2 regions of the Massilia sp. DJPM01 genome follow, and region 1 is predicted to be linked to the other one. Evidence: predicted binding sites of a transcription regulator. Region 1 holds the regulator's gene; the other holds the start of a gene.
What was found. The regulator LexA, encoded in region 1, represses DNA repair genes until DNA is damaged. The targets are predictions, from matches to a motif close to ACTGTATNNNNATACAGT.
Positions count from the first base shown of each region.

Region 2: imuA (translesion DNA synthesis-associated protein ImuA) is a predicted target of LexA. The motif match lies at 7,390-7,407, and genes of this name have one in related genera.

Region 1 covers NZ_JAQOZV010000019.1:70,240-79,260, reverse strand. Annotated here, with positions in the region: gene PO883_RS14375 (replicative DNA helicase) at 1-984, opposite strand, end outside; gene rplI (50S ribosomal protein L9) at 1,127-1,579, opposite strand; gene rpsR (30S ribosomal protein S18) at 1,607-1,897, opposite strand; gene priB (primosomal replication protein N) at 1,932-2,225, opposite strand; gene rpsF (30S ribosomal protein S6) at 2,267-2,671, opposite strand; gene PO883_RS14350 (DUF29 domain-containing protein) at 2,810-3,256, opposite strand; gene lexA (transcriptional repressor LexA) at 3,389-4,024, shown strand; gene PO883_RS14340 (tetratricopeptide repeat protein) at 4,059-4,784, opposite strand; gene PO883_RS14335 (WGR domain-containing protein) at 4,974-5,378, shown strand; gene PO883_RS14330 (DUF4132 domain-containing protein) at 5,375-5,944, shown strand; gene PO883_RS14325 (hypothetical protein) at 5,865-6,152, shown strand; gene PO883_RS14320 (DUF4132 domain-containing protein) at 6,185-9,021, shown strand, end outside.
Region 2 covers NZ_JAQOZV010000006.1:116,870-125,890, forward strand. Annotated here, with positions in the region: gene PO883_RS06390 (hypothetical protein) at 1-491, opposite strand, end outside; gene PO883_RS06395 (M61 family metallopeptidase) at 802-2,721, shown strand; gene PO883_RS06400 (sensor domain-containing diguanylate cyclase) at 2,852-3,829, shown strand; gene PO883_RS06405 (hypothetical protein) at 3,849-4,199, shown strand; gene PO883_RS06410 (S9 family peptidase) at 4,419-5,180, opposite strand; gene PO883_RS06415 (DNA polymerase Y family protein) at 5,246-6,733, opposite strand; gene imuA (translesion DNA synthesis-associated protein ImuA) at 6,663-7,370, opposite strand; gene PO883_RS06425 (hypothetical protein) at 7,542-7,964, opposite strand; gene PO883_RS06430 (PHB depolymerase family esterase) at 8,022-9,021, opposite strand, start outside.

The DNA.
Region 1 (9,021 bases):
GATCAGGCCAAGCTTGCCGCACTGGCGCGACAGGCGGCGCGAGCGCGCGCGCAGCTCGATCGGATTCAATGCCGGGGTCTCGTCGATGTACAGCTGGGCATCGTTCATTTTCTGGATCGCGTGCGTCAGGCGCGGCCAGTCTTCGTCGTTCAGGCGGCCGGTGCGCAGGCGGTGCTGGTCGAGCTGGCCGACCGAACCGAGCATACGCATGGCCAGCTGGGTGCCGCCCATCTCCATCGAAAAGATCGCGACCGGCAAGCCGGCTTCGATCGCCACGTTCTCGCCGATGTTGACCGAGAACGCGGTCTTGCCCATCGATGGACGGCCGGCCACGATCACCAGGTCGCCCGGCTGCAGGCCGGAGGTCATGCGGTCAAGGTCGATGAAGCCGGTCGGCACGCCCGTGATTTCGCTCTGGTTGTCGCGGCTGTACAGTTCATCGATACGCTCGACCACCTGCGTGAGCAGCGGCTGCACCGCGAGCCAGCCTTGCGATCCGCGCGCGCCCTGTTCGGCGATGGCGAAGATCTTGGACTCGGCTTCGTCGAGCATCTGCTTGACTTCCTTGCCTTGCGGGTTGAACGCATTGCCGGAAATTTCGTCGGCCACGGTGATCAGTTTGCGCAGCACGCCGCGGTCGCGCACGATCTCGGCGTAGCGCCGGATGTTGGCCGCCGACGGCGTGTTCTGCGCCATCGCGTTCAGGTACTGCAAGCCACCCACATCCTCGGCCTTGGCGATGTTGGAGAGCGCCTCGAACACGGTGATCACGTCGGCCGGTTTCGACTGGTTGATCAGCTTGACGATCTGCTCGAAGATGATGCGGTGATCGTAGCGGTAGAAGTCGTCCGCATGCATCATGTCGGCAATGCGGTCGAACGCGGCGTTATCGCGCAGCAAACCACCGATCACAGATTGTTCTGCTTCGATGGAATGGGGCGGGATGCGGAGAGCGTCTAGCTGCGGATCGGATGGTGCGTTCATGGCGCGAATTATACCTGCTTCGGGTCAACTGGCTGACATAATTGGGGAGATTCGGGCGTAAAAAAAGCCGGGAAAACCCGGCTTTTTTGTAGTTGCCTTGCAAGCATGATGCTTGCAAGGCAACAATATGACTTGATGTCGCTTAGGCAGCTTCGCCAACAACAGCGATGGTGATCTCGACAACGACGTCGGTGTGCAGGGCGACTGCAACAGCGTGCTCGCCAGTCGTTTTCAGCGGGCCGGTAGGCATGCGTACTTGCGCTTTTTCTACAGCGAAACCAGCTTTCGTCAGCGCTTCAGCGATGTCGAAGTTGGTGACCGAACCGAACAGACGGCCATCGACGCCCGCTTTTTGAGCGATCGAGATGGTCATGCCGCCCAGCTTGTCGCCTTGGGCCTGGGAAGCGGCCAGCTTGGCAGCTGCTGCTTTTTCCAGTTCGGCGCGCTTGACTTCAAATTCAGCGACGGCCGATGCGGTAGCACGGCGAGCCATGCGTTGCGGGATCAGGAAGTTACGTGCGTAACCGTCTTTGACTTTAACAACATCGCCCAGGTTGCCGACGTTAACAACTTTTTCCAACAGAATGATTTGCATAGAGTTTCTCCAGTTTATCCGCAGCGATTAAGCGTGGTGCAGATCGGTGTATGGCAGCAGCGCGAGGTAGCGGGCGCGCTTGATTGCGGTGTCAACCTGGCGCTGGTAGTGCGCCTTGGTACCGGTCAGGCGTGCTGGCATGATCTTGCCGTTTTCCTGGACGAAGTCTTTCAGGGTGTCTACGTCTTTGTAGTCGACCTGTTCAACGTTTGCTGCGGTGAAGCGGCAGAATTTCTTACGCTTGAACAGTGGGTTCTGTTGTTTGCGCTTTTCTTTAAGCTTGAGCTTGTTCTTGTCGAATTTTTTACCGAATGCCATTTGAGGCTCCTGTATCTAAAAATGTGCTGTCGCGTCAGGCGGCGGCACAGAAATCAATGATGTGAAACACCAGGCTTTTGCTGCTGCGGTTCTTCTTGGCCAAAAATCCCGTGAACTGATGCACGGCGCCCAATTCGGCCTGGCTGAATCGTCCCGAAATCTCGCCCGCGGCAAGCGCGGTGATGTCGAATTCGACCAACCTGGCTACCCCTGCTTCCATCTGCTGCGAACTGTGCATCAGAGTGGCGGTCACGATCGGCACGCCGGCCGGGGTATAGCGCAATACGTCGCGCTCGCAAATCAGGGCTACGAACTGGAGTTGATTCACCGGGGTGAGGTCAAGTCGCGTTCAGGGATCCCGGTCAACAATTACGCTGCTGCGGCTGGAGCTGGCGCTGGAGCGGCTGCAGGAGCAGGGGCTTCAGTGCGGTGGCTCTTGGCTGCGTCTTCACGTTGTACCGATTTCATCATCGGCGACGGCGCGGTTTCAGCCTTCTTCATCTTAACGGTGAGGTGACGCAGCACGGCATCATTGAATTTGAACGCGGTTTCGAGTTCCACGAGGGTCTCGTTGTCGCATTCGATGTTCAGGCAGATGTAGTGCGCTTTTGGCAGCTTCTGGATCGAGTAAGCCATCTGACGACGGCCCCAGTCTTCAACACGGTGAACCGAACCGCCGCGCGTGGTTACGCTGGCTTTGTAGCGTTCGATCATCGCCGGGACTTGCTCGCTTTGGTCCGGGTGGACGATAAAAACGATTTCATAATGACGCATGCATAACTCCTTAGGGACGTTTAAACAAATGCCCACCTCGGCGTCAAGACGAGTGTGGGAAGGGAAAGCCGGCAATTATAGCGTGTAATGCAGCAACAATCAAGGACGCAGTGCGGCACTTGTGCGATCGGGCACTGTTCACGGCACGAAGTCGTCGTCCAGCAGTTGGGCTGCGCTGTAGGGGAGTTCGGTTGGAAATGCCTTTGGGGGCAGGCGGGTTTCTCGCGCCGCAGCCAGTACGGCTTGCCGATAGCGGCGCCTGGCAAGTGCTGGAATGTCACGAACAAGACTGGGACTGTCTTGCAACAACTGTGCGATTTCGTCACGCTGGTGGGCAAGCGTATTTAGCCAGCTGCTTGACTTACGCTTGGGCTGATATTGGCACTCAAGCAGGTGAATCGCCACCACCTTCAGGCGGCTGCTTAGCTCCCTGCGATCACGGCCGGTCATGCCCTCAAGCTCCTCTACCAGATTGTCGATATCAAGCTGCCCGAACTGGCGCGCGCGCAACAAACTCACTTGCGGCTCAAGCCACAGCACAAAATCCTCCTCATAACTCACCCGTGGAACCTCACGCCGACCCATGACGCACCTCCTCCGCTGCTTGTTGGACAGCGCCCATCGCAAATAATTCGCCTGTTCGGCCAATTAACCCTTGCATTGCGCGAAATACTGTACAAAAATACAGTCTGTCCATATACACAGTCCCGCATACCGATGATCAAGCTCACACCACGGCAAGAACAAATCCTCAACCTGATCAAGGATGCGATCGAGAACACGGGCTTTCCTCCCACCCGTGCCGAGATCGCCAATGAACTGGGCTTCAAGTCGGCCAACGCGGCCGAAGAGCATCTGCAGGCGCTCGCGCGCAAGGGCGCCATCGAAATTTCGCCCGGCACCTCGCGCGGCATCCGCCTGATCGGCGCCAGCGTCGACGCCATTGCCATGCCGCCGCCGAACCTGCTGATATCGCTGCCGCTGGTTGGGCGCGTGGCTGCCGGTTCGCCCATCCTCGCGCAGGAGCATGTGGAAGCGACCTACAGCGTGGACCCGGCGATGTTCTCGGCGCGTCCCGATTTCCTGCTCAAGGTGCGTGGCTGGTCGATGCGCGACGCCGGCATCATGGATGGCGACCTGCTGGCCGTCAAAAAGGTCGACAGCGCCAAGAATGGCCAGATCGTGGTGGCCCGGATCGGTGACGATGTCACCGTCAAGCGCTACAAAAAGACCGGCTCGCTGATCGAACTGCTGCCGGAAAATCCGGACTTCAAGGTCATCCATGTCGATCCGGCGACCGACGAGTTCGCGCTCGAAGGCCTCGCGGTAGGATTGATGCGCAGCTGGAACTGAGCGTGCGGGCGCTGTTCCACTGCGCCCGTGCCGTCTAGTCGCCCTTGCGCGGCGCCGTCGTCGCCGCTTCGGTGACGATCCGGTTGTGTTCCTTGATATAGGCGTCGGTGGCACTGCGCCAGGCGCCGAAGTCGGCCAGCACCAGCTTGGCCGAGACCTTGGCGTTTTCGGCGATGCCGGCATACACGCCTTCCAGATGCACGCGCGACTGTTCGGCTTCGTCCTTGGTCAGCAGGTCGGCCACCTCCTTGGGAATGCGCTTGGTCAGCGGACTGGCCTCGTTGAGGTTGCGCACGAAGCCGTTGTAGCAATCCTGCCAGGCCGCGACCTTGGCCGACACGCTCTCGATTTCATCGTTCTGCTTCGACATGGCCGGAATGCGCGGCACCGGGCAGCGGAACTGGCCCGCGCTGAGCTCGGCGCCATCGTATTTGGATATCCAGTAATCAAGCTCGGCGCGCCGCGTTGCGCGCTTGTTGATCATCGCGAGCGAGCCGGCGGCGGTCTTGTTGCCCTTGGCCGCCGATTTCTTGAACCAGGCTTCGGCCTTGGCCAGGTCCACCGTCCCCGCCTCGCCGTAAAAATACATTTCGCCCATGTGCAACTGGGCTTCGGCATTGCCGGCGTTGGCCAGCTTGGTGTAGAGCTGCAGCGCTTGCGGATACGATTTTTTCGCGAACAAGGCGTTGGCGTCGGCCAGCTCGTCCGCTTGCGCCACGCCGCCCAGCATCAATGCCAGGCAAAACAGGGATTTCTTCATTGCACGTCTCACGATGGGATGTCCGGATGCGCATCATAACCGGATTGGTGCGGCTCGACAGGGACACCGCTTTGCCGTAAAGTATTATTTTTTGCAACACTTATCACTACTTATGAGCAAGCGAAACAAGAGTGCGGCGCGCGCCGGTAGCCGCCCCCCTCTTTCCTTCAAGCCCAGTTAGGACGCCCATTGCGACGTTTCGACTATGACCAGGGCGCGTCCGACAAATTCCGGGAAGTCGACCAGGACGGCTGCGATGTCCATGTCCGCTACGGCAAGGTGGGCGCGGCGGGACAACGGCAAACCAAGACCCATCCGGACCACGCCACGGCGGCGGCGATGGACAAGCTGATTCGCGAAAAAACCGGCAAGGGCTACGCTGAAAGCGGCGCGGCGCCCTGGCTGGCGGTCGAGCCGCTGGTCGACATCTCGCCCGAGGTGGCGGCGCTGGCGATGCCGTCGCGCCGGTTTCCCGGCGTAGCGCGCGACATCGACATCTGCGCCGAACGGGACAATTCAGGCTACTCTATCTACGACAATTACAGCGAGGGCGACATGCTATTGCGTGAGCAGGCCTCGACGTGCTGGCCATGATCGGCAGCGACACCGCCCTGATGCTCCTGCACGGGATCGCGCAAAAGGTCAAATTCCAGGCACTGCAGCACCACGCCTACGACAAAATCGGCGAGATCGCTGCGGCGCTCGAACTGAGCACCGAGGAACTGGAAGAGCGCCTGGTGCCCGACCTGGACCTGGACCCACAGGGCGAAATGCAGCTCGACTTCGGCTCGCGCCAGTTCCGCGCCGGCTTCGACGAGGCGCTCAAGCCTTGCCTGCGCGATGCGCAGGGCGCACGCCTGGACCAGCTGCCCAAGCCGAAAAAGACCGACGACGCCGAACTGGCGGCAGCCGCCGTGGAGCGCTACAAGCTGCTCAAGAAAGACGCGCGCACCATCGCCGCCCAGCGGGTGCTGCGCCTGGAACAGGCGATGTGCGGGCGGCGGCGCTGGACGGTGCAAGCCTTCCGTGACTTCCTGGCCGGCCACCCGCTGCTGCGCCACCTGGTGCTGGGACGGCGCCGTGGTCAGTACCGGGCGTCTGCTTGGCCTGGCCGAACGGGGCTGGCACCGCGACATCGGCAGCGGCGGCGAAGCGTTTGAATTTTCAAGGTGGCTCGGCCAGGGCAAGGTGGCGCACGTGCACATCGCACCGGGCCTGACGACAGGGCTGATCAACGCTGACAAGGCGCAGACGCTGGTCAGGCTGGTTCTCGAACACTACAGCGTCGACGCGGGCGCGCGCTTGTCCGCGCTGGACCCGGTCGTTGTCGGCGAATTTATCCGGGTGATGGAGCAGTTATGCGCATGAGCGGACCATTGACACACTATACAGGCAGGTAAATGATGCGGCGATTTGAATTTAATGATGGCGTTTCCAGCAAATTCTGGGAAATCGAACAGGCCGGCGACGCCCTGCATATCGGCTTCGGCAAGATCGGCACGGCCGGACAGCGCCAATCCAAGAACCACGCCGGCGCAGCCAGGGCGGCGGCGGCGATGGCTAAGCTGATCGGCGAAAAAACCGCCAAGGGCTACGCTGAAACCAGCGCAGCGACGGCCGCCGTGGCGACGGCCGCCGCGGCCACTCCCGCTGCGGTCAAGGCCGTGGCCCCGAGGGCTGCGCCGGTTACGCCGGCGGCGCCGGGTGACGCGCCGCCCTGGCTCGACGCCGATCCGCAGTTCGAGTTAACGCCCGCACTGGCCGCCCACGCCCTGCCCTCGCGCCGCCACCCCGGCCCGCCGCCGAGCACCGACGGCGACGCGCGCTGGGCGCTGTTCCTCGAGCGCGTGCGCGCCCATTGCGTACTGCGGGCGACCGGCTGCGACGCCAGTTTGAAGGAGGGCGTGATCGAGGCCATCACCCGCATCGCCAAGGGCAAGCGGCTTGGTTCACCAGCGTCCGATGTCATCCTGCTGGCCACGGAGATCATCAACGAAAAACAGCGGCCAGCGTCCGAAGGCTGCCCGTTCATCGATGTGCTGGTCGCCGACAAGGGGCTGGCGTACGCCTTCGATATCCTAATCATGCTGCAACGCGTCGGCATCGAGGAACAGAGCCGATGGAGCGCCGAGTCGTGGAACAAGGTCGAGACCAGGGAAGCCGGTCCCTTTGCGCTGTACGGCCTCACCCAACTGGGGTTGCGCGCCCACCTGGCGCACGCCCCGCAGGCGCTGTGGGAGCAAGCGGTACAGCGCGCGCGCGAGGCGGCCGGGGCGCTGCCCTCGCGTTCCCTGCCGCTGCTGGCCGCGCTGCTGCCGGACGCGCCGCAACTGGCTAACGAACTGGCTCTGATGCTGGCGCCCGAACCAGACTATGAAGGCGGCCGCTGGTGGTGCTGCAACTACAGCTGGCTGATCGCGTACGCCACATCGCCCGAGGCGCGCCAGGCGTTGCGCCTTTGGCCACCGCACCAGCGCCTGTCGCCGCGCGACTTCGACAGCTCCTTGATGAGCGTGGCCACCGCATTGCGCGACCGCGGCCCCGAAGCGCTCGAAGCGCTCGAAGGCGGCCGGGGCGCGGACGCCGCGCAACAGGCCCTGGCCTGCATCGGTACGCCGGAAGCGCTGCGCGCACTGGCATGGGGCTATGGAGAAAATTGGTTCACCCATATGTGCGCGGCCGGACAGCGATGGCCCGATGCTGCCATGGCGGCGCTGAGCGAATTGATTGGCAAGGACCACTGCGGACCGGGCGGCGCGCGTGCGGCCCTGGCCAGCGTCGTGGCAACCCACGCGCACCGCGTGCCCGCCCTCAAACCATGGATTTCGGCGCCGGCGTGGGAAGTGCTGTCGGTCGCCGCCGCCCAGTACCTCGGGGGCCGCGACTGTGCGGACCCGAGCGAACTGCCGCTGGTGCTGGCCGCGCCGCCGTGGCGCCAGCCGGCCATGCAAGAAGCGCAGCCGTTTGCGCTCGCAGCCTTGGCGCTCGATCCCGTCGTACGCTGGAGCGAGGCCGAACGCGAACGCGTCGCCGCCGACGGCTACCGCTACCAGGACTACCTCGTTCGCCGTCAATATCCGATGGCGGGCGCGGTGCGGGCGGTCGATGACATCGATACCGACGGCAGCCTGGCGCCCTGGGTCGACTGCCTCGATCCGAACGAATGCCTTCAGGAGCAGGCGCGCGCGATCGCGGACTTGCCGGCACCGATGAATGCGCGCGTATGGAACGCGCTGGCGCACATGGGCATGACGCGCCCGGGCTACGCCATCGCCCGGCTCGGCGTGGACGCCCTGCCGGCCTTGGTCGACATGTTCACGTCGGCGCCAACGAGGGAAATGGAATATGTACAGTACTTCGGCGCGGTCGACCTGGCCGCGCCGGTGGCGCGCGCGTATGCGACGCTCAAGAGCAAGGCGCTGCTGGCCCAGGCGCGCGCCTGGCTGCTCGATTTTCCCGAGCACGCCGCCTGCGGCCTGATTGCCCCGGCCCTGGGCCAGGCGGGAGTGGAACGCGACCATGCGCGCCAATCCCTGCGCGTGCTGGCCGCCGCCGGCCATGCCGACCTGTTGCTGGACGTGGCCGCTCGCTACCGCCAGCCCGACGTCAGCGCCGCCATGCGCGCCATGCTCGGCCAAAGCCCGCTGCAGCGCTACCCGGCCAGGATCGGCAAGCTGCCGGCCTTCTGGACTGCGCTGGTATGGACCCGTCCCCTGCTGGCCGCCAGCGGCAAGGCCCTGCCGGATGACGCGATGGATGCGATTGGCGTCATGCTGCGCTTCCCGCACGCCGACGGTGTGTATGCCGGGGTCGGCGAACTGAAACAAGCATGCACGCCCGATTCGCTGGCCGCTTTCGCCTGGGACCTGTTTCGCGCCTGGACTGACGACGGCGCCAAGGGCAAGGAGATCTGGGCGTTCCACGCACTTGGCCTGCTCGGTAACGACGAGAGCGCGCGCAGGCTTACCCGCCTGCTGCGCGACTGGCCCGGCCAGGGCCTGCATGCGCGCGCCGTTGTCGGCCTGGACGTGCTCGCGCTGATCGGCAGCGATATCGCCCTGATGCTGCTCAACGGCGTCGCCCAAAAACTCAAGTTCAAGGCGCTGCAGGACCGCGCGCAGGAAAAGATCAAGGAAATCGCCGAAGCGCGCGGCCTGGCGAGCGACGAACTGGAAGACCGCCTGGCGCCCGACCTGGGCCTGGATGAACAAGGCGCCCTGCTGCTCGACTTCGGCCC
Region 2 (9,021 bases), on a different contig from region 1:
TGCGCCGCCTGGACGTTCACGTGCTCCACCACCGCCAGCGCGCTGCGCAAGGCGTCCGACATGCAGCGCGCGGCGGCGGCCATGCTGTCGGCGGGCGTGGCCGGTTGCGGCTGTGCCTGCCGCGAGGCGCGCTCGATGCGGGCCCGCAATACCGACGCGCGCAGCCAGCCAGCATCCCCCGGGCGGCGGACGACGAGTTCGCGCCACGCATTGCGCCCATCCCCGGCGACGGCGAGCGTCAAGCCGCGTGGCGAGACGCTGCGGCCACGGTGGACGATGGCGTCACCGACCACCTCCGCATACTCGGTCCGGCCATCGAAACTCATGCGGATTTGGGTGGTATCCGGCAGGAACAGGCACTTCCACTGATACCCTTTTGCGCTGCCATCGGCCATGGTGCGCGACGCCCGCGCTTCCTCGGCCGCCAGCCAGGCATCGATGGCCATGCCCAAGGCCTGGTCGACGGAAACATTGCTGCCGGTGGCATGCAAATAGGCAACCAGCCGTGCCAGCGTGTGGTCTTTTGTTGGCGCTCCCCCGCAGGGGGAGCGCCGCGGATAGGCCCAGGAGCCGCCACACCCGTAACGATTTGCAACTCATTGCGCCCGCGCGCAAGGCGGTGATGGCGCTGCCGCTCACGCATCGGACGCAAAACATGCCGTATTGCGTGCCGCGCGATATTGCCCCGACCGTTGGCGAACCCGGTCGCGGCGGACACCGGGGAGGCAAGGCTTTCGGTAGAATCATGGTCGCCTGCGAATACCCGCAGACATTGCCGATCCTTACCGTATTGACACGCCCATGCCCTTTCCGCTTCGCCGCCTTCTTCCGTCCGCCATTCCTGCCGCCTGCGCGCTGACCCTGCTGGCCACGCTGGCCCTGCCGGCGCGCGCCGACGTGCCCGCCCCGCGCGACCTGCCCTACCCCGGCACCATCGTGCTCAAGGTCGACGCCACCAATGTCGGACAACAGATTTTCCGCATCCGCGCCACCATCCCGGCCGCGCCCGGTCCGCTGACCCTGCTGTATCCGCAGTGGGTCCCCGGCAACCACGGCCCCAGCGGACCGCTGAACCAGCTCGCCGGCCTGCGCCTGTCGGCCGGCGGCAAGCCGCTGGCGTGGACGCGTGATCCGGTCCAGGTGCATGCCTTCCACCTGAGCGTGCCCGAGGGCGCCACCGCGGTCGAGGCCGAATACCAGTTCCTGTCGCCGGTCGAGCCGGCCCAGGGCCGCGTCACGATGACCAGCGAAATGCTCGGCGTGCAATGGCAAGCCATGACCCTGTATCCGGCCGGCTACTTCAGCCGCCGCATTCCCGTACAAGCCTCGCTCAAGCTGCCCGATGGCTGGCAATACGGCACCGCGCTCGAAACCGCCGCGCGCCGGGGCGACGAAATCAGCTTCATGCCGCTCGACCTGGAAACGCTGATCGATTCGCCCGTGTTCGCGGGACGCCACTTCCGCCGCATCGACCTCGACCCCGGCGCCGCCGTGCCGGTGCACCTGAACATCGTGGCCGACAATCCGGAAAGCCTGGACGCCAAGCCGGAACAGATCGCCCCGCACCGCGCGCTGGTGCAGGAAGCCGCCAAGCTGTTCGCCTCCCGCCATTACAAGCATTACGATTTCCTGTTTGCCCTGTCCGACGACTTCGGCGGCATCGGGCGCGAGCATCACCAGTCGAGCGAGAACGGGGTCAAGCCCGGCTACTTCACCGACTGGGCCAAGAGCGAAGCGGGACGCGACCTGCTGCCGCACGAGTACGCCCACTCCTGGAACGGCAAGTTCCGCCGTCCGGCCGACCAGGATGTGCCGAACTTCAACGTGCCACTGCAAAACAGCCTGCTCTGGGTCTACGAAGGCCAGACCCAGTACTGGGGCAATGTGCTGGCGGCGCGCTCGGGACTGGTGTCGGCGGCCGGCATCCGCGACGCCATCGCCGCCTACGCGGCGCGCTACGACCATGTGCGGGGCCGCGCCTGGCGCAGCTTGCAGGACACCGTCAACGACCCGATCGTGCAGGCGCGCCGCGCGCTGGGCTGGAGCAACTGGCAACGCAGCGAAGATTATTACGTCGAAGGCATGCTGATCTGGCTGGACGTCGACACGCGCATCCGCGAACTGTCCGGCGAGCAGCGTTCGCTGGACGATTTCGCGCGCCTCTTTTACGGCATCGACAATGGCAGCGTCGGTCCCGCCTATTACCAGTTCGACGAGGTCGTGCGCACCCTGGCATCGGTGCAAGCGTTCGACTGGGCGCCCTTCCTGCGCGCCAAGCTCGACGGCAATGGCGCGGGCGCGCCGCTCGACGGCCTGGCCCGCGCGGGCTGGAAGCTGGTGTATACCGACACCCCCACCGAGCTCATCAAGAGCCAGGAAGAACGCAACAAGATGAGCGACTTCAGCTACTCGCTTGGTTTTTCCGTCAAGAACGATGGCACGATCGAGGGCATCGAATGGGATGGCGTGGGTTTCCGCGCCGGGCTGTCGGGCAATAGCAGCATCGTGGCCGTCAACAACCGTGCCTACAAGCCGGAACTGCTGAAAGCGGCCGTGAAGGCCGCGCGCGACGGCAAGTCTCCGCTCAGCTTGCTTGTCAAGAAAGGGAGCACTTTCCGCACCGTGGCACTCGATTACCAGGGCGGCTTGCGCTATCCGCGCCTGGAACGCATTCCCGGCAGCCTGGACCGGCTCGATGCCATCCTGCAAGCGCGGCGCTGATCCCGGTAGGCGGAAAACCACACTCCGGCGTGACGGCGCCAGTTTGTTTGCGGCATTGCTGTCCATGCCGGCAGACACTGGTATATTCTGGAGCATTGCCGTCAAGCACGGCCCACCTGAAGCCTCCGCAATGAGTACGAGCATCGAGGTAGCGCCGACCGAGGCGCAGGCAATCGCGCAGTTGTCGGAAGAAAACGCCTTGCTGCGCCAGGAGCTGGTGCGGCTGCGCGAATCCGACCGCACCTTCCGCGCGCTGCTCGACAATGCGCCCCTGCTGATCTCGGCCAAGGCGCTCGATGGCACCATTCTCATGGCCAACCGCCACTTCGAGGTCCTGGACGGCTACGATGCGGCCGCCTTCGTGGGCCGCAAGGTGTTCGACCTGTTCCCGCCGGATATTGCCGAGCAGTTATGGCGCAACGACCTGCGCGCCGCCGCCGAACGGAGCCCCATCCACGAAGAAGAAACCGTGTACCACCGCGACCGCTCCCCGCACACCTATGCCACGGTCAAGTTTCCCTTGTTCGACGAGAGTGGCGCCGTGATTGCCACCTGCGCGGTGTCGACCGACATCACGGACGTGCGGACGGCCCAGGCCGACAGCCTGAACGACGAATTGACGGGGCTCAAGAACCGGCGCTATTTCAATATGCGTTTCGTGGAAGAGCAGCGGCGCGCGCAGCGCGATCAACGCCTGCTGACCTTGCTGCTGGCCGACGTCGACCGTTTCAAGGGGTACAACGACACGCACGGCCATCCGCAGGGCGACGTGGTGCTGGCCGCCGTGGCGCAGGCGATCCGGCACACCCTGACCCGGCCGGGCGACCTGGCGTTCCGCCTCGGCGGCGATGAATTCGCCTGCCTGTTTACCGCCAACACCGAAGAGGAAAGCGTGGAGCTGGCCGAGCGTATCCGCGCGGCGCTGGCAGCCGAGGCCATCCCCCACCTGGCCAACGATCCGTATGGCACGGTGACCTTGTCGATCGGGCTGGCATTCCTGTATCCGCACGATGCCGACGATGTCCTTGCGCAAGGTGCGGCCTACGAGCGGGGCGACCAGGCGCTGTACCGGGCCAAGCACAAGGGGCGCAATACCGTGTCGCGCTGATGGTGCTATGCTGCGCCTTATGACTACCGATACCGACATCCAGCTGAGCGGCCCGTTCAAGGCCAGCGACAGCAGCAGCCATTCCCACGACGTCAAGGCGATCCGCATTTTCGACGAGGGATACGGGATTATTGACGTGTACGTGGACTTCGCCGCGCCGATCGAAGGTGGGCTGTACAAGGACAAGGTCCTCGTCGGCAACATCATCGACCGCCTGCGCGCGCTGGGCTACGTGGGGCCGAACTTTGCGCACAGCGACCCGGGCCTGCAAGAGCGCAAGCTGATCGTACTGGAAGCGCCCGAGGAATTCAGCGCCTTCGCCAAGCTCAAGGGCTGGAAGAACCTGGCCGAAGAATTCGACGACGAATAAAGCACGTCCCCCTCCGACAACCTTGCCGCGCCGCTTGAAACAGGGCGCGCGCCGTGCTGCATGCCCCTTGACTTCCAAGCCGTCCTGCCCGCGCAGGGCTCGGCGCCCCGCAGCAATCCAAGTTAACGATCTCGAGCAACGATGTCTTGAATGTACGCCGTGGCGCGCATTCCCGCGAACCCTGCTTCGCTCGCAGCCGGCAGCGGCATCGCTCTCCTCCTACGCGCTCACATAGCGCGCGCTCCACGCCGCAATCATCCCCGCCACCCATACCGCATCGTCCCTGCTCGTGAGCAAATGATCGGCATCGTCGAGCGACACGAAACTCTTGGGATGCTTGGCCGCCTGGAAAATATGCAGCGCATTTTCAATCCCGACCGTGCAATCCTGCGGCGCATGCATGACCATCAAGGGGCGCTTGAGCTGGCTCGTGCTGGCGTTCAGATTCTGCTCGGCGGCATCGCGCAAGAACTGGCGCTTGATGGTAAACGGCCGCCCGGCCAGTTGCACCAGGGCCTCGCCATCGGCTTCGATCAGCCCGAGCTGGTCCCGGAACAGGCCGCTGACATGCGCGGGATCGCTGGGCGCACCGATGGTCACGACGGCGCGCACCTCGTCGATGCTGGCGGCGGCGGCCAGCACGGCGGCGCCACCCAGGCTGTGTCCGATGAGGATCTCGGGCGCCTTGAGCGCGCCGCGCATGAAAGCGGCGGCAGCCACCAGATCCTGCACATTCGATGAAAAATTGGTATTCGCAAAATCGCCTTCGCTCGCGCCCAGCCCCGTGAAATCGAAGCGCAGCACCGCGATGCCGTGCTCGGTGAGGGCCTGGGCAATGCGGCTGGCCGCAAATACGTCCTTGCCACAGGTGAAACAATGGGCAAACAGCGCGTACGCGTGCGCCGCACCGTCGGGCGCGTCCAGCCGGGCCGCCAGGGTGTGGCCATCGGCGCCGGTAAACGCTTGTTTTTCGCTGTACATGCGCCCTCCTCGTCCATAAAGAATTCAGGCATCTTACCCCGGCGGCGTTACCGCTGCCGCTTGCCTCAACCGAACAAGCCATGCAGGAACCAGCGCGGCGCGCTATCGCCATCGGCGCCGGCGATGCGCTCGCGGTAGACCCAGTAATGGGCATGATCCTGCCCTTGCGCAATGAAGTAATCGCGCGCCTGCGACTGGCTCCACCAGCCCGCCTCGATCCGCTCGGGGGTCGAGGCCATGCGCAGGGGCGAGCCGTAAAACGGCCGGTGATCGCGCATCAGCAGCGCCACCGGCTTGGCCAGCAGCCAGGCCGGGCGCGGCAGGCTGAGCAAGTCCGGCGGCAATTGCGGCTGCGTCTGCTGCTGCGCCGTGCGCCGCGTGCGCTGCACCGGCACCCAGCGGTTGGCCAGCTCGGGCCGGTAATCGGCACGCGGGGCCGCCTGCAGCACATTCTCGGGACCGAGGCGTGCCACCAGCAGTTCGAGCATGCGCCACTGGTCCTGCTCGCTGCCGCCGGGTTCGGGAAACAGCGACTCGCTCGGCATGGCCATGGCCTGCACCTCGGGCGCTTCGAGCACCAGGCCGATCACATGCGCTTCCAGGCTCAGGCTACCCAGGCGCTCGCGCAGCAGGCGCACCAGATGCTCATCGCGCCAGGTCGGCTCGGCCAGGATGATGTCGAGCACGGTGGGCGGGCGCGCCACCCTGCCGCGCTCGTGTTCGAGCAGCAGCACGATGCGCCCCACCGCCAGCTGGTGCGCGCACAGCCAGCCCGTCATTTGCAGCAGCAGGCTGTGGGCGCCGGCCAGCAGGGCATCGGCCTGCTCGACCCGGTCGAACAATTCCAGCCGGGCCTGGAAGGTGGTGGGCGCGGCGATCCAGTCGAACAGCTCGGCCGTCATGCCGTAGGCGGCATCGAGCACGCCCAGCAAGGCGCCGCCGCAGCGGCGCTGCAAGCCCGGCCGCGGCAGGCGCCGCAGCTGGCCCAGCGACAGGCAGCCGATGCCCTCGAGCCAGGCGGCAAACGGGCGCGCCGGCAGCGGCAAGGCGGCCGGCAGAAGGTCGAGGCGGCGTTTCAGCGATGCCATGCCGAGCGCGTGGCCGCTGCCGCCGCGCGCCAGCAGCCAGGCCCCGCGCGCCGTCGGCGCGCAGCGGAGACAGGCGCTGAAGCCAAGCGCGCGCACGCTGGCGCGGATGCGCCGGCACAGCGCGCGCACCCCGCCGAACAGGCGCAGGCTGGCCCCCACGTCCATCAGCAAGCTCGCTTCCTCGGCCAGGGTGACCTGGGGCGTGTATTGCAGCAGCGCCATGGCCAGCGCCTGCATGGCCGCCGCCTCGCGCGCGGGCTCGCGCTCGTGCAGGCGCGCCGCCGGCAGCAGCATCAGCACGCCGCCACGGCGCATGCCCTCGCGCACCCCGCCCGCCCGTGCCAGCGGCGAGGCGGCCAGCACGCGCCCGTGTTCCAGCACCACGCTGGCGGCGTCAGCCGACCAGTGCGGGCTGAATACGTCGAGCGGGAGCCGGGGCAGGTAAAGGCCGATCCAGAGTCGCATGGCGTTGCAGTAAAGAAGGAGTCAGGGGCAGGAACAGCGGCGCGTCGCGCTGCGGTCCCCGGCGTTTGACGAAACCGATATCGAGCCCACCGGGGGCCGGACGCAGGCTCAGGCGCAGCGGCGCCGGCGACGCATCCTGGGCCACCGCGAGCGGGCGCAGCAGGAAAAACAGGGCTTCGCCGCACTGGGCCGCCAGGTGCAGGCGGCGCAGCGCATCGGGACGCGCATGGCTGGCCCAGAACAGCAGCGCACCGCAACTACCGCTGCGCAACACTTGCTCGGCCGCCCACAAGGCATCGGCATTGCGCGCGCTGCGCACCCAGATCATCTGCGAAGGGGGCAGCCCGAGCGCAGCCAGCGCCAGCGCCTGGGGTGGATGGGGTGGCTGCAGCAGCACGATGCGGCGCTCGGCCACCCTGGCCAGGGCCGGGCGCAGCAGGCGCAATTCGCCGATGCCGCTTTGCTGCAGCAGCAGTTCGACCAGGCAGCCGCTGGGCCAGCCGCCGCCGGGCAACTGGGGCGACAGGGTGGGATGGCCGCTGTCGACACAGCGCGTGCCGGCATGGGCCAGCTGGGAAGCGCGCCACAGGGCGGGATGCAAGGTCTCGGGCGCGGCAAGGAAATCAGGGGAGCTCATGGTCAGATCAACAAAAAATACTGTATGTTTATACAGTACTCTGTCACTACCAATTTGGCAAGGCCTATCGTGCGTACCAGCGTCCTCCTACAACCGGGGTCAAAGCTCTAATTAGCAATTTTTCGCTGCAACCGGGGTCAGACCTCTGATTAGAAATTTTTCTGAGAGACATCATCTCCTTAGCAGCCATGCCCGCAAGGCCCCGGGCAAGGACATGAGGGTCATGACCACTGCACCAAGCGTGAACATGCCACCGATCGGGCCAGGCTGGCATGACGCTATTTCTGCCTTAAAAGGATTTTGCCAGCCGCAATCGATCGCGATAAACAGGATGGACGACAGCGAACCGAGAAAAAACATCCCCAGCCAGAATATCCAGCTATCGATATCCAGCTCGACGGCGCCTTTTCCAATCCAGTAATACAGCGCCATCGGCACCGTCGCGGCGCAACAGAATACCGACCTCCCCACTATATGCTCGGACTCGGGCAGGAACGTAAAAATCAAGGCAACAATCAACCCGCAGAGCGCCACCAATCCGACGCCGGTCGCGAAAACATTTTTCTTGTCTAGATTTGCATACCAGTGGCGCATGGATGGATTCCGGCAGGGATGAATAGGTGCGCATCATTGCCCAGAAACAAACCAAGGTCAACGCCGGTGCTTGCCGAAAAAATCGACCAGCATCTTGCTGGCATCCGGCCCTGCCGCCGAATTGAACGACAGGCGCGCGTCGCCCCCGCTCCAGGCATGCTGCAGCTGGGCGATCTGGGCCACGCGCAGCATCAGCTTGCGTCCGCGATACACATCGTGCAGCTGGTGCGGCAAGCCGCTGCGCCCGCCCGCCTTGTGCGCCACCCGCACCGGCGTCGCCGCCGGCAAATCATTGAGCAGCATCGCCTGGCGCCGCAAGTGCACCTGGTTAACCGGCCGCACCACCCGGTCGTCGTCGCCCTGGATCAGGATGGTCGGCATGGATGGAAAGCCCGGGCGCCGTTCGAGCACCTCGGCGATGGCGCTGTCGACCCGCGCGCCATTGCCATGTTGCATGACCCCGAGCGCCCCGACCGTGCTGTGCCCCGCGCCATACAGGGGCCCGGAATGCAGCCCGAGCCCGGCGAACAGCTCCGGATGGTTGAGCGCGACGATATTGGCCATGCCCGCTCCCGCCGACATCCCGCAGATAAACACCCGCGAGCGGTCCAGGCCGTACGCGGCCAGCACCTGGCCGATCATGCCGACAATCACCGGCACATCGCCGCCGCCCTGCTGGGTAGCGCGGTCATACCATTTCCAGCAACGGCGCGGATGGGCAGCGAGCGATTGTTGCGGGTACAGCACGGCATAGCCGGCTTTTTGCGCCATCTGGTTCATGCGCGTGCCCTGGGCAAACTGGGTGGCGCTCTGCTCGCAGCCGTGCAGCATGACGATCAGCGGCCAGCCCGAGAGCGGCGGCGCGCCATCGGGCAGATACAGCCAGTAACTCATCGGGCGCAGCACTTGTCCGCTCTGGCCAGCGTAGCGCGCAGTGAGCCACTTGCCCGGCGCTGGCGCGTCTTTCAGCAAAGCTGCCGGCGCGGCGCGCGGCGCTGGTTTGGGTTTCGGCGTGGATGCGGCCGTGGCGGCGGGTCTGGGTTTCGGCGCGGGTTTG